Regions from separate parts of the Sinorhizobium sp. GQ132 genome, predicted to be linked through region 1. Evidence: riboswitches for the same ligand, from Rfam matches in the RefSeq annotation. Region 1 holds a riboswitch; each other region holds the start of a gene.

The links. Region 1 has a riboswitch for cobalamin ahead of bluB (5,6-dimethylbenzimidazole synthase). Riboswitches for the same ligand answer to the same signal wherever they lie in the genome.
Region 2: linked by a shared signal. The riboswitch ahead of AC6CIG_RS09370 (aromatic ring-hydroxylating oxygenase subunit alpha) and the one ahead of bluB (5,6-dimethylbenzimidazole synthase) in region 1 are both predicted to bind cobalamin.
Region 3: linked by a shared signal. The riboswitch ahead of AC6CIG_RS03550 (ABC transporter substrate-binding protein) and the one ahead of bluB (5,6-dimethylbenzimidazole synthase) in region 1 are both predicted to bind cobalamin.

What each region holds. Positions count from the first base shown of each region.
Region 1 covers NZ_JCAXDX010000002.1:743,857-749,625, forward strand. Annotated here, with positions in the region: gene AC6CIG_RS07630 (LacI family DNA-binding transcriptional regulator) at 1-830, opposite strand, end outside; gene AC6CIG_RS07635 (phytanoyl-CoA dioxygenase family protein) at 928-2,121, shown strand; gene AC6CIG_RS07640 (SDR family oxidoreductase) at 2,185-3,006, shown strand; cobalamin riboswitch at 3,047-3,256, shown strand; gene bluB (5,6-dimethylbenzimidazole synthase) at 3,302-3,985, shown strand; gene AC6CIG_RS07650 (DUF2865 domain-containing protein) at 4,285-5,412, opposite strand; gene AC6CIG_RS07655 (acyl-homoserine-lactone synthase) at 5,581-5,769, opposite strand, start outside.
Region 2 covers NZ_JCAXDX010000003.1:223,768-229,536, forward strand. Annotated here, with positions in the region: gene AC6CIG_RS09355 (FAD-binding oxidoreductase) at 1-977, opposite strand, end outside; gene AC6CIG_RS09360 (L-threonylcarbamoyladenylate synthase) at 1,024-1,998, opposite strand; gene AC6CIG_RS09365 (DUF6656 family protein) at 2,064-2,660, opposite strand; cobalamin riboswitch at 2,981-3,183, shown strand; gene AC6CIG_RS09370 (aromatic ring-hydroxylating oxygenase subunit alpha) at 3,297-4,541, shown strand; gene AC6CIG_RS09375 (FAD-binding oxidoreductase) at 4,538-5,638, shown strand; gene AC6CIG_RS09380 (glycoside hydrolase family 25 protein) at 5,640-5,769, opposite strand, start outside.
Region 3 covers NZ_JCAXDX010000001.1:783,651-789,419, forward strand. Annotated here, with positions in the region: gene AC6CIG_RS03540 (TRAP transporter permease) at 1-1,755, shown strand, start outside; gene AC6CIG_RS03545 (DUF1850 domain-containing protein) at 1,752-2,126, shown strand; cobalamin riboswitch at 2,289-2,518, shown strand; gene AC6CIG_RS03550 (ABC transporter substrate-binding protein) at 2,688-3,755, shown strand; gene AC6CIG_RS03555 (FecCD family ABC transporter permease) at 3,752-4,795, shown strand; gene AC6CIG_RS03560 (ABC transporter ATP-binding protein) at 4,792-5,592, shown strand; gene AC6CIG_RS03565 (class I SAM-dependent methyltransferase) at 5,596-5,769, shown strand, end outside.

The DNA.
Region 1 (5,769 bases):
TGAGCGACGAAAAGAAGGCAGTCGCGCTGCAACTGTCTGAAGGCGTCTAGCACGGCGCGATTGCCTCCGCCGATCGAATAAGCAGCATTGATCTCCGGATGGCTGCCGATTGCCTTTAGGGCAAGTGCGCCTGTCTCCTCGTTCCGGCCGTGGCCCTCACTGATCTCGATCACGCCGATATGCGGATATTTTTCCCGCAGCACGCGGCGAAAGCCGATCTCGCGTTCCTCTTCGCCGCGAAAGCGGCTGCTCGATATGGTGACCAGCACCGTCGCAGGACGGTCCGCGAAGCGCTCGCCGACCAGGTAGGCCGCGGTTTCCCCGGCAGCGCGGTTGTCAGCCCCGGCATAGGCCGTCCGCGATGAATGCGGCAGATCGGTAACGAGCGTGACGACCGCAACTCCCGCGTTTTCGAGCCGCGCTACGGCGCCGGCAATCTCCGGCACGTCGGGCGCCTTGAGGACTACTCCGTCGGTTCCGCGAAGCCGAATACGGTCGAGCAACTGGCTGATGTCCTGCGGCCGCATGGTCTCGGCGAAATGGAAGCGGGACCGGAAAACGGTAGGCATGAAGGTCGCGGCTTCGCTTTCGAATGCCTTGCGCACCGCTTCGGTGAAGCGTTCCGGTGCCTCCATCACCACGTCGACGGCAAATTTGCGTCCCTGTACTTCAAGGCCGGCCTGCTGCCTCTCGAGTTCACGAATGGCTGCATTGACGCGCATTACCGTTTGCTGGCGCACGCCCCTCCGGCCGTTGAGGACGCGATCGACGGTCGCCGTACTGAGTCCCGCCTGGAAGGCGATGTCCTTGACGAGAAACGGATGTGCCACCTATCCCTCCTGATGGCTTTTTGATGGATTCCTGCTCTATATCAGAAGCGGGCAAGCCGTATAGTCGGATCATCGTCGTCCTTGAGGAGGAGAACTGATGAAGACGGACAATCCCGCGAGAGCGCGTCTGGAACGCGTCTGGCTCAGTGAGGCGGCCTGCGATATCGAGGAATTTCGCGCCGCGGTCGAGCACCGTGTCGGCCTGGCGGACTATCCGCACGCGGCAGACTGCCAGAAGAACGTCCTGATCTATGACAGCGCCCGTCTTATCGGTGATTGCGGCACGCAGGACGGCAGGCGGTCGGTGCTTGCGGAGATCTGCGATGTGCTCGCGACGGGGCCGGGCGTCGCGGTCTTCAAGCGTGCCTTCACCGATACGCATGTGGTCGACGAAGCGAGCCGCATCTTCGATGAGATTATCGAGGAGCAGCACCGCACCAACAGCGGCGGCGGCGATCATTTCGCCAAGCCCGGCGCCAACGACCGGATCTGGAATTCTCTGGAAAAGCACTGCCTGAAGAACCCTGAGAATTTCGCCGCCTACTACGCCAACGCCATCATTGCGCTCGTCAGTGAGGCATGGCTTGGTCCGAGCTACCAGATGACGGCGCAGGTCAATCGCGTCAATCCGGGCGGCGCGTCTCAATCGCCGCATCGCGACTACCATCTGGGCTTCCAGACCTCGGCCGTCATAGAGCAGTATCCGGCGCATGTGCACAGGCTCTCGCCGGTCCTGACGCTCCAGGGCGCGGTCGCTCACTGCGACATGCCGGTCGAAAGCGGGCCAACCCTGTTCCTGCCCTATAGCCAGACGTATCTGCCCGGATATCTCGCTTTGAGACGGCCGGAGTTCCGCGCCTATTTCGAAGAGAACCATGTGCAATTGCCGCTGGAGAAGGGCGATATCGTATTCTTCAACCCGGCACTTTTCCACGCCGCGGGCAGCAACCGGTCTGCGGGAATCAAGCGTGTGGCCAATCTTCTGCAGGTATCCTCCGCCTTCGGCAGGGCGATGGAAACGGTGGATCGCGAACACATGTGCGCCGTGCTCTTTCCGGCTCTGAAAGTCCTTGCGGCCGGCGGCAAGCTCACGCAGGACGAAATTGCCCATGCGGTTGCCGCGTGCGCCGAAGGTTATTCATTCCCGACCAATCTCGATCGTGATCCGCCGGTTGGCGGTCTGGCGCCCAGGACGCAGGCGCAGCTGATGCACCAAGCGCTTGCCGGCGAATGGAGTGCCGAAGCGTTTGCCGAGGCGCTGGCCGATCAGGCGGCGAGAAAGCTAAGCTAAACCACCTGGCTCAATGCACGGTCACGAAGCCATATTCACCAACATATCAAAGGGAGGAACAGGATGAGCACGGACCACGCACGACTGGACGGGAAGATCGCCATCGTGACCGGTGGCACGCAGGGGCTCGGTGCCGCGATTGCCGCACTCTTTGCCGAACGTGGCGCCGCCGGCATCGTGATTTGCGGGCGCAACGCGGCGAAGGGCGAGGCGAAAGCTGCCGAGATCGCCGCGGCGACCGGTTCGAAGGTCGTCTACGTGCCGGCGGATCTTGAGCGGGTGGAGGACGCCCGAACGGTCGTCGCGGCCTGCGACCGCACTTTCGGCCGGGTCGATGCGCTCGTCAACGCCGCAGCGATTACCGACCGGGGCACGATCCTCGACACCAGCCCGGAACTCTTCGACCGGATGTTCGCGGTCAATGCGCGCGCGCCATTCTTCCTGATGCAGGAGGTGATAAAGGTGATGCGGCGCGAGAAGACGGAGGGCACGATCGTCAATATCGGCTCCATGTCGGCGAAGGCGGGCCAGCCCTTCATCACAGCCTATTGTGCGTCGAAGGGGGCGCTGGAGACGCTGACCAGGAACACCGCCTATGCCGTCCTGCGCAACCGGATACGGGTCAACGGCCTCAACATCGGCTGGATGGCCTCGGAAGGCGAAGACCGGATCCAGCGCGAATATCACGATGCGCCGGCGAACTGGCTGGAAAAGGCGGCGGCGAGCCAGCCCTTCGGCAGGCTCGTAGACCCGGCCGAGGTCGCGCGTGCCTGCGCCTATCTCTCATCGGCAGAATCCGGCCTCATGACGGGTTCCGTCATCTGCTTCGATCAGTCGATCTGGGGTGCCTATGACGCCTCGCCTCATCCGGAGGCACCGCTCTGAAGCTCCCCTCTTGCTCGCCTTGCGTTTCGAGGGGAGCTATGGCCATATGCCGCCGTCAGGTGCCCGCGAAGGCGGGAGAATCGGGAAGCCGGTGCAGTTCCGGCACGTGCCCAGCGCTGTGACGGGGACGTTCGCGCCAAGTCGGTCTGAATCTTTTCAGACCTTTGCCACTGAATCTTCACGTGATTCGGGAAGGCGGCGCGAACGGATGATCCGAAGTCAGAAGACCGGCCTGGCGAGATAGACCGGCCCCGCGCGGACGGCGGGAGGTTTCCGCATTGTTGGGGATCGAACGATGCTGCCTGACCAGAACGGCTGCCTTGCGGCGGCCGGAGCTTTTTCGCCGGACGAGCGCGCCGCCGTCTATCGTGCCATAGAGACGCGCCGCGACGTGCGCGACGAATTCCTGCCCGAACCACTGCCTGAGGATCTGGTCGCGCGACTGCTCGCTGCGGCGCACCAGGCGCCGTCCGTCGGCTTCATGCAACCCTGGAACTTCGTGCTCGTGCGACAGGACGAGACGCGGGAGAAAGTCTGGCAGGCATTCCAGCGCGCCAATGACGAGGCCGCAGAGATGTTTTCCGGCGAAAGGCAGGCGAAGTATCGCTCGCTGAAGCTCGAAGGCATTCGCAAGGCGCCGCTCAGCATTTGCGTGACCTGCGACCGGACGCGCGGCGGAGCGGTCGTCCTGGGCCGCACCCATAATCCGCAGATGGATCTGTACTCGACCGTTTGCGCCGTCCAGAACCTCTGGCTTGCCGCGCGCGCCGAAGGGGTGGGCGTCGGCTGGGTCAGCATTTTCCATGAGAGGGAAATCAAGGCGATTCTCGGGATTCCGGAGCATATCGAAATCGTTGCCTGGCTTTGCCTGGGTTTCGTCGACAAGCTGTACCAGGAGCCGGAACTCGCCGCGAAGGGCTGGCGGCAGCGCTTGCCGCTCGAAGATCTCGTTTTCGAGGAAGGCTGGGGTGTCCGTTAGATCACGATGTTAGGGTCGATCTAAGGCCGACGCGGTTTGTTCGATACCCTCATTCCTGTGCTTGTCACAGGAATCCAGCCAGACCAAGTCCTTGGGCTGAAAGAACCCTTCCCGCGCCGCAGACGCGGCGCTGCTCTCATCCCTGTGACGAGTACAGGGATGAGGTGAGGAGAGATTGCAGTCCTCCGAAAAGTTTCCCACAGCGCCGCGCGTCTTATCAGACGCGCAAAGGTCGCTCCCTAACGGGCTCTGGATCAAGAACATGCGTGATTCTCGCAGAATGCTCGCAACGGCGCCTGTCAATTGTCCTGCAGCGGCTGGTATCGCGGCCCAAGCGGATGCTTGAGGTCGATCGCGCTCTCTTCCTGCGGAAGGAAAGTCGGACCGACGATGCGGACCTTGTTTTTGGTCGGGTCGTAGGGTCGCTCTTCTACCGGCTTGGGCGGCGCCTTTCTCTCGCTGCCGATGGTAATGACCGATGGGCTGACGGCGGTGAGCTTTCCGGCAGAGCCTGTCTTTTGCCTGTTGGCATCCGTTGCGGAATCCGGGATTCCGCAGCCACAGATGCCCGGTGAGCCGACACCGCGCGCCCGGTAGGCAAAGGCCGTTGGGAGGTCGGTGTAGGGCCGGCCGGTCGTTGCCGAAACCATCCGGTCCGCTTCTTCCGTTGCGAGCACATGGTAATAGAGCTCCGTCTCCGCACCCGGGCAGCGCGCGCGGCAGAGATCGGCGTCGCGACCGAAGTCCGCCGGCGTGGCATGCGAGGAGATGGGAAAGAAGGCGCCATCGCATGTTCGTACGCACATGGTTCTGAGGCTGCCGACGAAATCGGGCTCCATGAGCGGAAGCTCTGCCCCGGGGGCGTCGAGCAGAAGCGGATAGGCATCGCTGTCCGGCGGCAGGTCCCTCAGGATGTTCCGGTGAACCTCCGTTTCCCGGGCGGCGGCGCTCGCAAACTCGCCTTCGGCGCTTCCGGTATCCCAGGCCTCGCGCACCCCCGAGCAGTCGTTGAGTTCCATTGCAGCGAGGATACGCCGCCGAACGTCGTCGTCTCCACCGCCGATCAGATGCCTGCGCTGCGCCTTGAGTTGCCGCAGATTCTCCTCCATCCGCGCGATCGTCCCATCGAGTTCGGCGCAAGCCGCCTCGTCATCGCCGCCGATAATGACGACGCTGTCGCTGCTGCATTCCATTCGGCGGCGATCGTTCTTTGCGCGTCGCAGCTCGATGTTCTGGCGGGAGACCGCACCTGTAAAATCGCGCAGGCTGGCATTCGTCGTGAAACCCGTGGGAAGGCCGGCGAGGCGGGCGCTCAGCCGCTCGCAAACGCCGGATGCCGCAGCCGGGTCGGTTGTCGCCAACGCGAGCGGTACGAGAACCGCCGCGATGCGCCGGATCTTGGATGCCACCTTCGGGGACGCGGACACGTGCTTCTTCCTGCCTTGCAGCGGATCGTTGCCGATGTGTCCGCCTTACCGCCTCATCATAGGACCTTGTCGAGATGGTGCAACGGGAAGAGGGCATCTGCGTTAATTTGCAATGCCCTTGAATGGAAAGCAGTGGGCCGTGCGACCTGCACGGCCCGGAATATCGGGTCAGGCGGCGCGTGCCGTTTCGAGCGACATCGGGCGATCGAGGACGGTACCCTCGATGGAGGCCACAGCCTTCATCGTTTCGAGCAGGTTCCTGCTCACCTCCCAGGCAATGGCGACCGCATGGACGGAGCCGATCCTGTGTGGGTCGGCTATGCGCTCCCCCGGGCAACCCATGCGGCGGAACATTCG
Region 2 (5,769 bases), on a different contig from region 1:
TCGTTCTGGGCAATGACGGCGTTCTCGACGAGACCGTCGGAGATGACCGCTTCGAGAAGGTCTTGCACCATCCGCTCCGCGCTTTCGGCGGTATCCGAGGTGGAGATATCGATCAGCGCGTACCACGGATGCGTCGTTTCCATCGGATCTCGAACGCCGGCGATGTGCCGGGTGGTGAACTCGATGCCGAGCCGCGGCATCAGTTCGAAGCCCGTCAGGGCCGGCCCGCAGAGGCTCGATGCCCGATCGAAAAGCGTCAGTGCGTCCTCGACGCTTCTAAGGCCGGCAAAAGCCACCTGGTGGCCCCGCGGTTTCGGGAAGAGCTTCAAAACGGCGCCGGTTATGACGCCGAGCGTTCCCTCGGCACCGATGAAAAGATCGCGCAGATCGTAGCCCGTGTTGTCCTTCTTGAGGCGTCTGAGCCCGTTCCAGATCTCCCCGGTCGGAAGCACGACCTCCAGCCCCAGGCAAAGCTGGCGCATATTGCCATAGACAAGCACGGCAGTGCCGCCGGCATTGGTCGAAAGATTGCCGCCGATCCGGGCAGAGCCTTCCGAGCCGAGTGACAGGGGAAAAAGCCGGTCCACGTCATCGGCGGCCTTCTGGATATCCGCCAGAATACAACCGGCATCGGCTACGATCACGTTGCCGACCGGGTCGATGTCGCGGATGCGGTTCAGCCGCTCGAGGGAAAGGACCACGTCGGCTCTGCCCTCGCGCGGAATCTGGCCGGCCACATGTCCGGTGTTGCCGCCCTGCGGCACGACTGCCGTTCGGGTCTGGCTCGCAAGCCGCATGACCAGCGAAACTTCCTCGACGGAGCCGGGCCTGAGCACGAGCGGCGTCGTGCCGTGATAGAGCCCGCGGGACTCGACCAGGTAGGGGGCCGTGTCGGCGGGTGCGGTGAGGGCATTGCCGGGCCCGACGATGTCGACGAAGGAGGCGATGAGTTCGGGAGATGGAAGTATGGTGGTCATGGCCCTGCCTCGGATCACGTGGTTGCTTCAAGCGTGCCGGTGGCCATCAGCCCCGCGGCGCGGCCGCGCGCTGCAGCCGGTCGATGATCGCTTCGCCGAGCCCCACGCTCGGGATCGGGCCGAAAGCGATGGTCGCGGCGCCGCTGGCATCCGCCTTTTTCATATAATCGAAAAGATTGGCCGCGGCTTCCCGCAGGCTGCCGCCCGGACTGAGATCCAGGACGATCGCGGCATCGCCTTCACCGGGAAGTGCCTTTCCGCCGAAGCGGATGAGGGCTTCTCCTTTCCGGACCTCATCGGCATCGAGCCGCACAGCGGCACCGGGAGCGTAATGCGAGGCGAGCATGCCGGGCGCCTCGATGACGGCGCCGGCGGTCTCAGGGCGCTCGATGGGGAGCCCTGTCAAAGCTTCGATCTCTGCCGCGTCGAGCCCCCCGGGCCTCAGCAGCCGCAGCTTTCCGTTCTCGACCTTGACGATGGTCGATTCAAGGCCGATCGCGGCCGGGCCTGCGTCGAGGATGAGCTTCAGCCTGGAGCCGAGATCCGCCTGCACATGGGCCGCACTGGTGGGACTGATCTTGCCCGAGGTGTTGGCGCTCGGCGCCGCCAAAGGCCGTCCGAATCGGGCGATCACCCGACGCGAGAAGCCGTCGGGCATCCGAATTCCGAGCGTATCGAGACCGGCGGATGCGAGCGTGTGCACGGTGCTTTCCCGCCGCTGCGGCAGGATCAGCGTGAGGGGGCCAGGCCAAAAAGCCTCGGCCAGACGTCTCGAAACCGGATCGAAGGTCACATGCGCCTCCGCCATCGCCAGATCGGAGACGTGACAGATCAGCGGATTGAACCGCGGCCGCCCCTTCATCTCGTAGATGCGGCTGATCGCATCGGGGGTCGTGGCATCGGCAGCAAGGCCGTATACGGTCTCCGTGGGGATCGCCACGGGTTCCCCGTCCGAAAGAACTGCGCAAGCCGTCTCGATTGCCCGCTCCGGTTCGATGCGCGTGTCGATGATCTCGGCCATGGCGTTCTGATCCTTTCCGTCGCTTCCTTAACGGAGCGATTGCAAAAACAGAACGATTTTCTTGGTCAAAGGCTGCGAATGATCCGCCGCAAGGCTTCGTCGCGTGCGCCGAGCATCAGCACGTTCTTCAGCGCCACCTTCGGATCCTGCGTCCGGAAAATCAGGCCGTTGCCGCGCACGTTGCGGTTGACGACGATCCGTCCTTCGCCGGCATCGGGCTCGATCGCGACGGCGAAATACATGCGCGAATAGCCCGGCTGGATACGGTCGAAGAAATGGGTCTCGTTCCCGAGGTCGCAGAAGAAGTTCGCGAGATAAAAGGACCAGGTGATCTCATGTCCCTTTGCGAGGCAGGTTTTCGCGGCGGTCACGTGGCAGTAGCCGAGATGCGGACTGTTGGCGAGCGTGCGATGGAAGACCATCTTCGGGAACTGCATCGAGGCATGAAACCCGTTGATTCGGCTGTGGGTCGTCTCGCCCGCCGTCGTCAGCTTCCGCGCCGTCTGCTGCGCAACCTCGGCATAACTCAGATACTGCCGCTCGTTCGCCATCCACCGGCGTCTATCGATCCGGCCGGTCCGCAGGAACTCGGTGTGAGCCTTGGCTTTCGCCGGTGCGACCGGCATCTTGTCGGCAGCGTCGTAATATCGGAGTTTTGCCATGGGCGTCGTCGCGCCGTCCTGTCCGCAAGCGGGTTGATGGTAGCGAACGTAAATCATCACAGTTAACGAATTGGTTCGTTTGCGGCCGTGCGGGCATCGATCAGACCTTGTGTCGGTGGGCCGTGTCGTAAAATGGCCAGTCGCCTTCGCGCTATGAACGGCGCTGCCGAAAAATCCGCCGGCTGCGCGTAGATTCACCTACTTCCTTGTTTGTTATGGATAATATCCGTCTGCCAATCGTGCCGATTACGCCGCGAATGGCTGTCGTCTTTCTGGAATCGGATGTCGTCTATTGGCAGTTGCCGGACCGGCCCTCAGGCTTAGATGAGGACACTCAAGGTGCTGCCTCGAAGGGAAGGCGGAGAATTGGGAAGCCGGTCAAATCCCGGCGCTGCCCCCGCAACGGTGGTGGAGCGAACAGCCACGGCAGAAGGCCACTGGACACCGCGTCCGGGAAGGCGCCGGGCAGGTCCCTTGCGGACAGCTCCAGAGCCCGGAAACCAGCCTTGAAGCAGAAACAGACCGTAGCTGGTTGCGGCGGGCAGCCGGATCGGAGCCAATTGCGTTGCGGGTCCATACGGCCGGCGCGGGTTCCAGTCCTGCCTCTCCGAAACGGCGGAAAACGAGGATAAGGGCATGGAAATTCAGACCGAAATGCTGCGCAAGCTGAAGACCCGTCGCGATGGCTACAGCCTCGACCGCGCCTTCTACGTCGATCCTGATTATTATCGCCAGGACCTGGGGCAGATCTGGTACAAGGATTGGCTGTTCATCGGCCATGATTGTGAAGTCCCGCGGCCGGGGAACTATTTCACGGTGCAGGTCGGCGATTACCCGGTCGTTATCGTTCGAGACAGACAGGGCGCGGTGCGGGCACTGCACAATTCGTGCCGCCATCGCGGCTCGCGCGTCTGCACGCAGCACAAAGGCTCATCCGCCAAACTCGTCTGTCCCTACCACCAGTGGACCTACGAGCTCGACGGCCGCCTGCTCTTCGCGCGGCAGATGCCCGAGGGCTTCGACCCGGCCGAACACAGTCTTAAGCCGATCCACTGCGAAACCGTCGGCGGTTACATCTTCATCAGCCTTGCCGAACAACCGATGGACTTCCGGCCGTTCCGCGAGACGGTCGCGGCCTATCTCGCGCCGCACCGCCTAGGGGAAACGAAGGTCGCCTTCGAGAGCACCATCGTCGAGAAGGGCAATTGGAAGCTGGTCTGGGAGAACAATCGCGAGTGCTACCACTGCGCCGCCAATCACCCGGAACTCTGCCGTACCTATCCCGAAGCGCCGACCGTAACCGGTGTCCAGGGGGCGATGAACGACCCGGAAATCGGCGCCCATTGGCAGAAATGCGAGGCGGCGGGCCTTCCGAGCGCTTTCAGGATTGCGCCCACCGGCCAGTTCCGCATGACGAGAATGCCGCTGATCAACGGCGCCGAGAGCTATACGATGTCCGGACAGAAGGCCGTACGCAGGCAGCTCTCCGCCGGGCTCGACGCCGATGGCATCGGCACGCTGCTCCTCTTCCATTATCCGACGACCTGGAACCACATTCTGGGCGATCATGCGATCACCTTCCGCGTTCTGCCGCTCGGGCCGGAACTGACACAGGTTACGACCAAATGGCTGGTCAACAAGGATGCGGTGGAGGGCGTCGACTATACGATAGACGAGCTGACGCACGTCTGGACGGAGACCAACGACCAGGACCGGCAGATAGTCGAGGAAAACGCGTTCGGGATCCGCTCGCCGGCCTATGAGCCGGGTCCATATTCGGCCGAACACGAGGGCGGCGTCATGCAGTTCGTCGAGTGGTATTCGAGCTTCATGCTGGACCGCCTTCAGGGCGGGGCCGCGCAGCTCTCGCGGGTGGCATGACCATGGAAATGCCTCGCTCCTTTCACCATTTCGACGAGCTCGATCCCTGGAGAGACCGTCAGCACATGCTGGAGTGCACGTCGGCCGTAGCCGAAGCCGCCGACGTGATGACTTTCACCTTCCGCTCCGACAAGCCGGCCTGGTTCCGCTACCTGCCCGGGCAGTTCGTGACGCTCGAACTGCCCGTCTCAGCCGAGCCGGTGATGCGCACCTATACGCTGTCATCCTCGCCCTCGCGCCCCCTTTCGGTCGCGGTCACGGTCAAGGCGCAGCCGGGAAGCATCGGCACCCGCTGGATGTTCGACAATCTGAAGCCGGGCATGATGCTCAAGGCGTTCGGGCCGCTCGGCGATTTCAGCTTCGTCCGTCATCCCGGTGAAAAGTATCTCTTCATTTCAGCGGGGTCGGGCGTCACGCCGATGATGTCGATGACGCGCTGGATGGCCGACTGCGCACCGGAAACGGATGTCACCTTCATTTCCTGCGCCCGCCGCCCGGACGATCTCCTCTTCAGAACGGAGCTCGAAGTTCTCGCGCGTCAGATGCCGCGGCTCAATCTCGGCTTCCTCGTGGAGGGGCATGAGGCGCGACATGGCTGGCATGGTCTGCGCGGGCGCATCGACGCGGCGAAGCTGCCGATGCTCGCACCGGATTTCATGGAAAGAACCGTTTTCTGCTGCGGGCCCGAGCCGTTCATGGGCAATGTTCGGGCAATGCTGGAATCGGCGGGCTTCGACATGGCCGGCTATCACCAGGAGAGCTTCCAGCCCGCCGCGGCGCCGGCGGCCGAGGAGCTTGCAATTCGGGCGGGGCCGGCGGCCGATGCCGGGGCCGGTGCGGCGCGGGTGACCTTTACCATGAGCGGCAAGGAGGCGACCGCCGTTCCCGGCCAGACGATTCTGCAGACGGCCCGGGCCAACGGCGTCAGGATCGGGGCCGCCTGCGAGGGCGGCATCTGCGGAACATGTCGGGTGATGAAGATCGCCGGCGATGTCGAGATGAACCACAATGGCGGCATTCTCGACGATGAGATCGAGGAGGGCTACATCCTCGCCTGCTGTTCGCGGCCGACAAGCGACGTCCAGATCGAGGCCTGAGTTACCGCCGCTCGGATTGGTAGGGCAGGCGTGCCTCGGCGGCCCTGACGGCGATGGAGCCGGTAACCGTCTCGTCGGCGCCCGCCCCTGATCCGCTCTCCGCCTCGGCGCGGCTTATCACGAGCGGCCGC
Region 3 (5,769 bases), on a different contig from region 1:
CCGCGCGACATCTTCTTCGGGGTCGTCGCGCTCGCCGTCGTCTTTGCCGCGGCCTGGGCGCTGATGGGGCCGGCCCTGCCGATCATTTCCGGCGTGTTCCTGGCCTATTGCCTTTTGGGTGAGTATCTGCCGCCGCCGTTCGACCACCGCGGCTACGACTTTTCGCAGGTGATCGACCATATGGCCTATGGCACGGAAGGCATCTACGGCATCCCGACCTTCGTCTCCTCGACCTATATTTTCCTTTTCATCCTGTTTGGCGCCTTCCTCGAAAAGGCCGGCATGATCCGGCTCTTCAACGATGTCTCGTTGAGTTTGGTCGGCGACAGGCGCGGCGGAGCCGCGAAGGTGGCGATCATTTCTTCGGGCCTGATGGGCACCATTTCGGGCTCCGGCGTCGCGAATGTCGTCACGACCGGGCAGTTCACCATCCCGCTGATGAAAAAGTTCGGCTATCGGGCGGCCTTTGCAGGCGGCGTCGAGGCAACGGCCTCGATGGGCGGGCAGATCATGCCGCCTGTCATGGGCGCGGTCGCCTTCATCATGGCCGAGACGCTCGGCGTCGAATATTACGAGATCGTCAAGGCGGCGGTCATACCGGCGATCCTCTATTTCGCGTCGGCCTTCTGGATCGTCCATCTCGAAGCCGGCAAGTACGGGCTGCTCGGCCTGCCCAAGGACCAGCTGCCTTCGGCCAAGGCGGCAATCCTCGAACAATGGCATCTGATCCTGCCGCTCGCCGCGCTCGTCTGGCTGCTGTTCTCCGGCTATACGCCGCTTTTCGCCGGTACGGTCGGCCTCGCCTTCACCGGCCTTCTGATCCTCGGCAGTTCGCTCGCGCTCGGCCTTCCCGCCGGTGTCATACGCATCATCTTCTGGGTCGGCCTCGGGCTGGTGGCGGCCGCCTTCTTCCAGTTCGGCATCGGCATGATCGTCGCAGCGCTGGCGCTGCTGATTGCCGGCAACGCCTTCCTGAAGGGCGGCCGGGAGACCCTGGTGATATGTCGAGACGCGCTTGCCGAAGGGGCGAAGACGGCCCTTCCTGTGGCGATCGCCTGCGCGCTCGTCGGCGTGATCATCGGTACGATGACGCTGACCGGAGCGGCCAATACCTTCGGCCAGTTCATCGTCTCGGTCGGGGGCAAAAGCCTGTTTCTGTCGCTGCTTCTGACGATGGTCACCTGCCTCGTGCTCGGCATGGGCATACCGACGATCCCGAACTACATCATCACCTCGTCGATCGCCGGGCCCGCGCTTCTGGAACTCGGGGTACCGCTTATCGTCAGCCACATGTTCGTCTTCTATTTCGGGATTCTTGCCGACCTGACCCCTCCGGTGGCGCTCGCCTGCTTCGCGGCAGCACCGATCGCGCGTGAAGGCGGGCTGAAGATCTCGATCCAGGCGATCAAGGTGGCGGCGGCCGGGTTCGTCATCCCGTTCATGGCCGTTTATTCGCCGGCGCTGATGCTGCAGGATGGCGGCGCGATGGCCGCATCGGTGGGCTATCCGGTTGCCGTCGCCTATATCGTCGTCAAGACCGGTCTGGCGATCGCGCTCTGGGGTGCCGCCGTGGTGGGCTTCGCCGCAGTCCGGCTCGGGGTTTTCGAGCGGGTGCTCGCGGCCGCGGCCGCCTTCACGTTGCTGGCGGCGCTGCCGATCACCGATGAGGTTGGCTTCGCACTCTCCGCGGTCTTCGCCTTCGTGACCTGGCGGCGCGCCCGCCAAGCTGGCCGGCAGACGGCGAAAACGGCATGAGCGCGCTGGCCTGCATCATCGGCGGCAAGGCTGTCGCCGTTGCTGCGGGCGTCTTCACCCTTGGCTGGACCCATTCGGTCGAGAAGACCGAATGGCAGGAGCGTTGGGCCGTCACGGCCGAGGGTCTCGTTCTCGAGGAGGCGCGCGTGCAGGGTTCGGGGGCGGGAATGGAGCCGGGAGACAATGCCCGTCGCCAGGGCCGCTGGTGGGTCTGGAAGCCCGACCTGCCGCCGCTTCCCGAGCTGGTCCTGGCCGCCTCCGGAGCGACCGTCTCCGGCTGGACGCTTTGCGACACCGGCGGCTGCCGCGAACTCGCGGCGCAAAGCCGGGAACCAATCGTCCTGCGGCCATGCGATGGCCCAAAGCCATAATGGCCGATGCCGATCTGGCGGCACCGGTTGAAGGCTCATCGGAACGGTCCGGTGCGCTTATGAAATGTTATTACATAACTTTTTGTTGACGAGCGTAATAACATAACATATTGAACCCCTGTGCAGCGGCGTCGCGTTTCACCTTGACCGGAGGCTGCATTCTAAATTAACTGAGCCTGACGGTTCCCCTACCCGTGAGGTGGAGGGGATTAATAGGGAACACGGTGCGGACGACCCAAGAGGGACCAAAACCGTGGCTGCCCCCGCAACTGTAAGCGGATCGTCGTTCATCCTCGTGGCGCCCAGGCGCCAGCCACTGCGCGTTGCGCGGGAAGGCAGATGAGCGATTTCTGTCCGTGAGCCAGGAGACCTGCCGTCAAATCAGATCCAACGTCACGGGCGGGGATGCCCGGAACAGGAGCAAGCCATGACCATCTTTCGCGCCTTGCGGCGCACGCTTTCGTCAGTTTCCCCGAGATCCAGCCGTCACACGTCCGATCGAACCCGATCGGCAGACTGACGATCACGGCCGCATAGCGGCCTCACATTCGGGGACCATTCATGAACAGCTTTTGGAAACGACCGCTCATTGTCGGTCTCATCACCTTTTCCGCAGGCGCAGCGGCTCTTGACCGTCCCGCCTTCGCTGCCGAGACGATCTATCCGCTGACACTCGAGAACTGTGGACGGCAGATCACCTTCGACAAGACGCCGACGCGCACCGTCTCGATCGGCCAGAGCAGCACCGAGATCCTCTATCTGCTCGGCCTTGCGGACAAGGTCGCCGGCACCGCCCTCTGGGTCGGCCCCGTCCTTGAAGGTTACGAGGAGGTCAACGCCAAGGTCGAGCGCCTGGCAGACAACGATCCGAGCTTCGAAAGCGTGCTTGCCAAGAAGCCGGACATGGTGGCGGTGCAATTTCAGTGGCAGGTCGGCCCGGAAGGCGTGGTTGCGCGGCCGGAGCAGTTCGAGGAGCTCGGCATTCCGGTCTACACATCGCCTTCGGATTGCACCGGCAAGGAGAATTCGGCGGCGAGCGACGGCGTGCGCCGGCAGGTCTTCACCATGGATCTCGTCTATCGGGAAATTCGCGAGCTGGCGCAGATTTACGATGTTCAGGACAAGGGCGAGAAGGTCGTGGCCGAGCTGAAAAGCCGAGAAGAGGCGGCGCGCGCCAAGGTCGCCTCGGCCGGGGACAAACTCTCGGCGGTCTTCTGGTTCTCCAGCGCTGCCGATGCCGACCCCTATGTCGCCGGCAGGAACGGCGCGCCCGGCTACATAATGGCGGCCCTCGGCATCGAAAACATCATCGACACTGAAGACGAATGGCCGACGGTCGGCTGGGAAACCATCGCCAAGTCCGAGCCGACCATGATCGTTGCCGGCTCGATGGAGCGTCGACGCTATCCGCTCGACAGCCTCGACGCCAAACTCGAATTCCTGAAGACCGATCCCGTGGCGAGCCTCATGCCGGCAGTCGCCAAAGGCTATGTGTTCGACATGGATGCGCAGGCGATGAACCCGACGATCCGTACGATCGAAGGCATCGAAGCGCTGGCGGATGCCATCGTCGAAGCCGGACTTGCCCCCAAGGCTGGGCCGGCTTCCAAGGGTGGGTTCGGCAAGTGAGCCGCGTGCTGACTCTGGCCGGGCGAACGGGGACGGGACGCGTCGGCGCGGCTATCGCCGCGCTCGTGATCCTGTTCTCGGCGCTCTGGATGGGCGCTGCGATCGGCGAGACGGCGATCCCGTTCAAGACCGTTGCGCAGGCGGTCGCGAATCGGCTGTGGAACGCCGGCTATCCGCTGGCCCCGATCGACGAGGGCATCATCTGGAGCTACCGACTGAGCCGGGCGGTCGTGGCCGCTTCCTGCGGGGCGGCGCTTGCGCTCTCCGGCGCCGTGCTGCAATCGCTGCTGCGCAATCCGCTCGCCGATCCCTATATTCTCGGCATCTCCGCCGGCGCCTCGACAGGCGCGGTCAGCGTCGCCATCCTCGGTGTGGGTGCCGGGATGCTGACGCTGCCGCTCGGCGCCTTCATCGGCGCGCTGGTCGCTTTCCTCCTGGTGAGCCTGCTGGCGGTGAAGGCCGGCCGCGGCACCGCGGCGATCATCCTGGCAGGTGTGGCGGGGTCACAGCTCTTCAACGCACTGACCTCTTTCATCGTCACCAAGGCGGCCACGGCCGAGCAGGCGCGCGGCATCATGTTCTGGCTGCTCGGCAACCTTTCGGGCGTGCGCTGGCCGGATGCCTGGCTCGCCGTGCCGGCGACGCTTCTCGGTCTCGTCGTCTGTCTCTGGCATGCCCGTCCCCTCGACGCGTTTACCTTCGGGTCGGAATCGGCTGCCTCGCTCGGCATCTCGGTCAGGCGAACCTATTTCGCGCTCGTCGGCGTCTCGGCGATGATGACGGCGGTGATGGTATCCATCGTCGGGTCGATCGGTTTCGTCGGCCTCGTCATCCCCCATGCGGCCCGCATGCTCGTCGGCGTCCGTCACGGTGTCCTGCTGCCGGCAGCGGCGCTCATCGGCGCCGTGTTCATGATCCTCGCCGACATACTGTCGCGCGTTCTCATTCCCGGCCAGGTCCTGCCGATCGGCGTGATCACGGCGCTCGTCGGCGCTCCGGCCTTCGCATTGATACTCGGACAAAGGAGGGACCGCGCATGACGCTTTCGGCGCGCGGGGTTTCATGGTCGGCCGGCGGGGTGGACATACTGAAGGAGGTCTCCCTCACGGTCGAGACGGGAGAGTTCCTCGGCATCATCGGCCCGAACGGTTCCGGCAAGACGAGCCTGATGTCGCTCATATCGGGCATCCGCAAGCCGAAGAAGGGGGAGGTGCTACTGGACGGTTCCCCGATCGGGACGCTCGGCCGCCGCACGGTCGCGCAAAGGCTCGCTCTGGTCGAGCAGCAGGCCGAGACCGGCGAGAGGATCACCGCGCGCCAGGCGGTCGAGCTCGGCCGCACGCCCTATCTCGGGCCGCTTTCGCCCTGGTCGCCGGAGGACGATGCGATCGTCGAGGCGGCGCTCGAAAACGTGGATATGGCGCATCTTGCCGATCGCCTGTGGCACACGCTCTCCGGCGGCGAGCGGCAAAGGCTGCACATTGCTCGGGCGCTGGCGCAGCAATCGAAGATCCTGCTTCTGGACGAGCCGACCAACCATCTCGACATCGGTCATCAGATCAGCCTGCTCGACCTCGTTCGCCGCCAGGACCTGACGGTGGTCGCAGCGCTCCACGATCTCAACCACGCCGCTATGTTCTGCGACCGGATCGCGGTGATGCAGGCCGGCCGGCTGGTGGCGCTCGGGCCCCCGCGGGAGGTACTGACGGTCGAGCGCATCCGCGCGGTGTTCGGGATCGAGGTCGAGGTCGAGCACGACTTCGACGGAAGCTGCTCCATCCGCTATCGCGCCAGACGCCCGCGTCCGCTTGCCGCAATCTCCGCCGTCGGAACCTGACCCATGGACATGCGCAACCACCACCTGAAGGAAGATATCCGCGAATACTGGTCGAAGCGGTCGGAAACGTTCGACCTCGCCTTCGGCCATCGCATCCCGCCGGGACCGGAGCTCGACGCCTGGGCGGCAGCGATGCGCGGCGCACTCGGGGCGAGGCCGCTGAAGGTTCTCGAACTC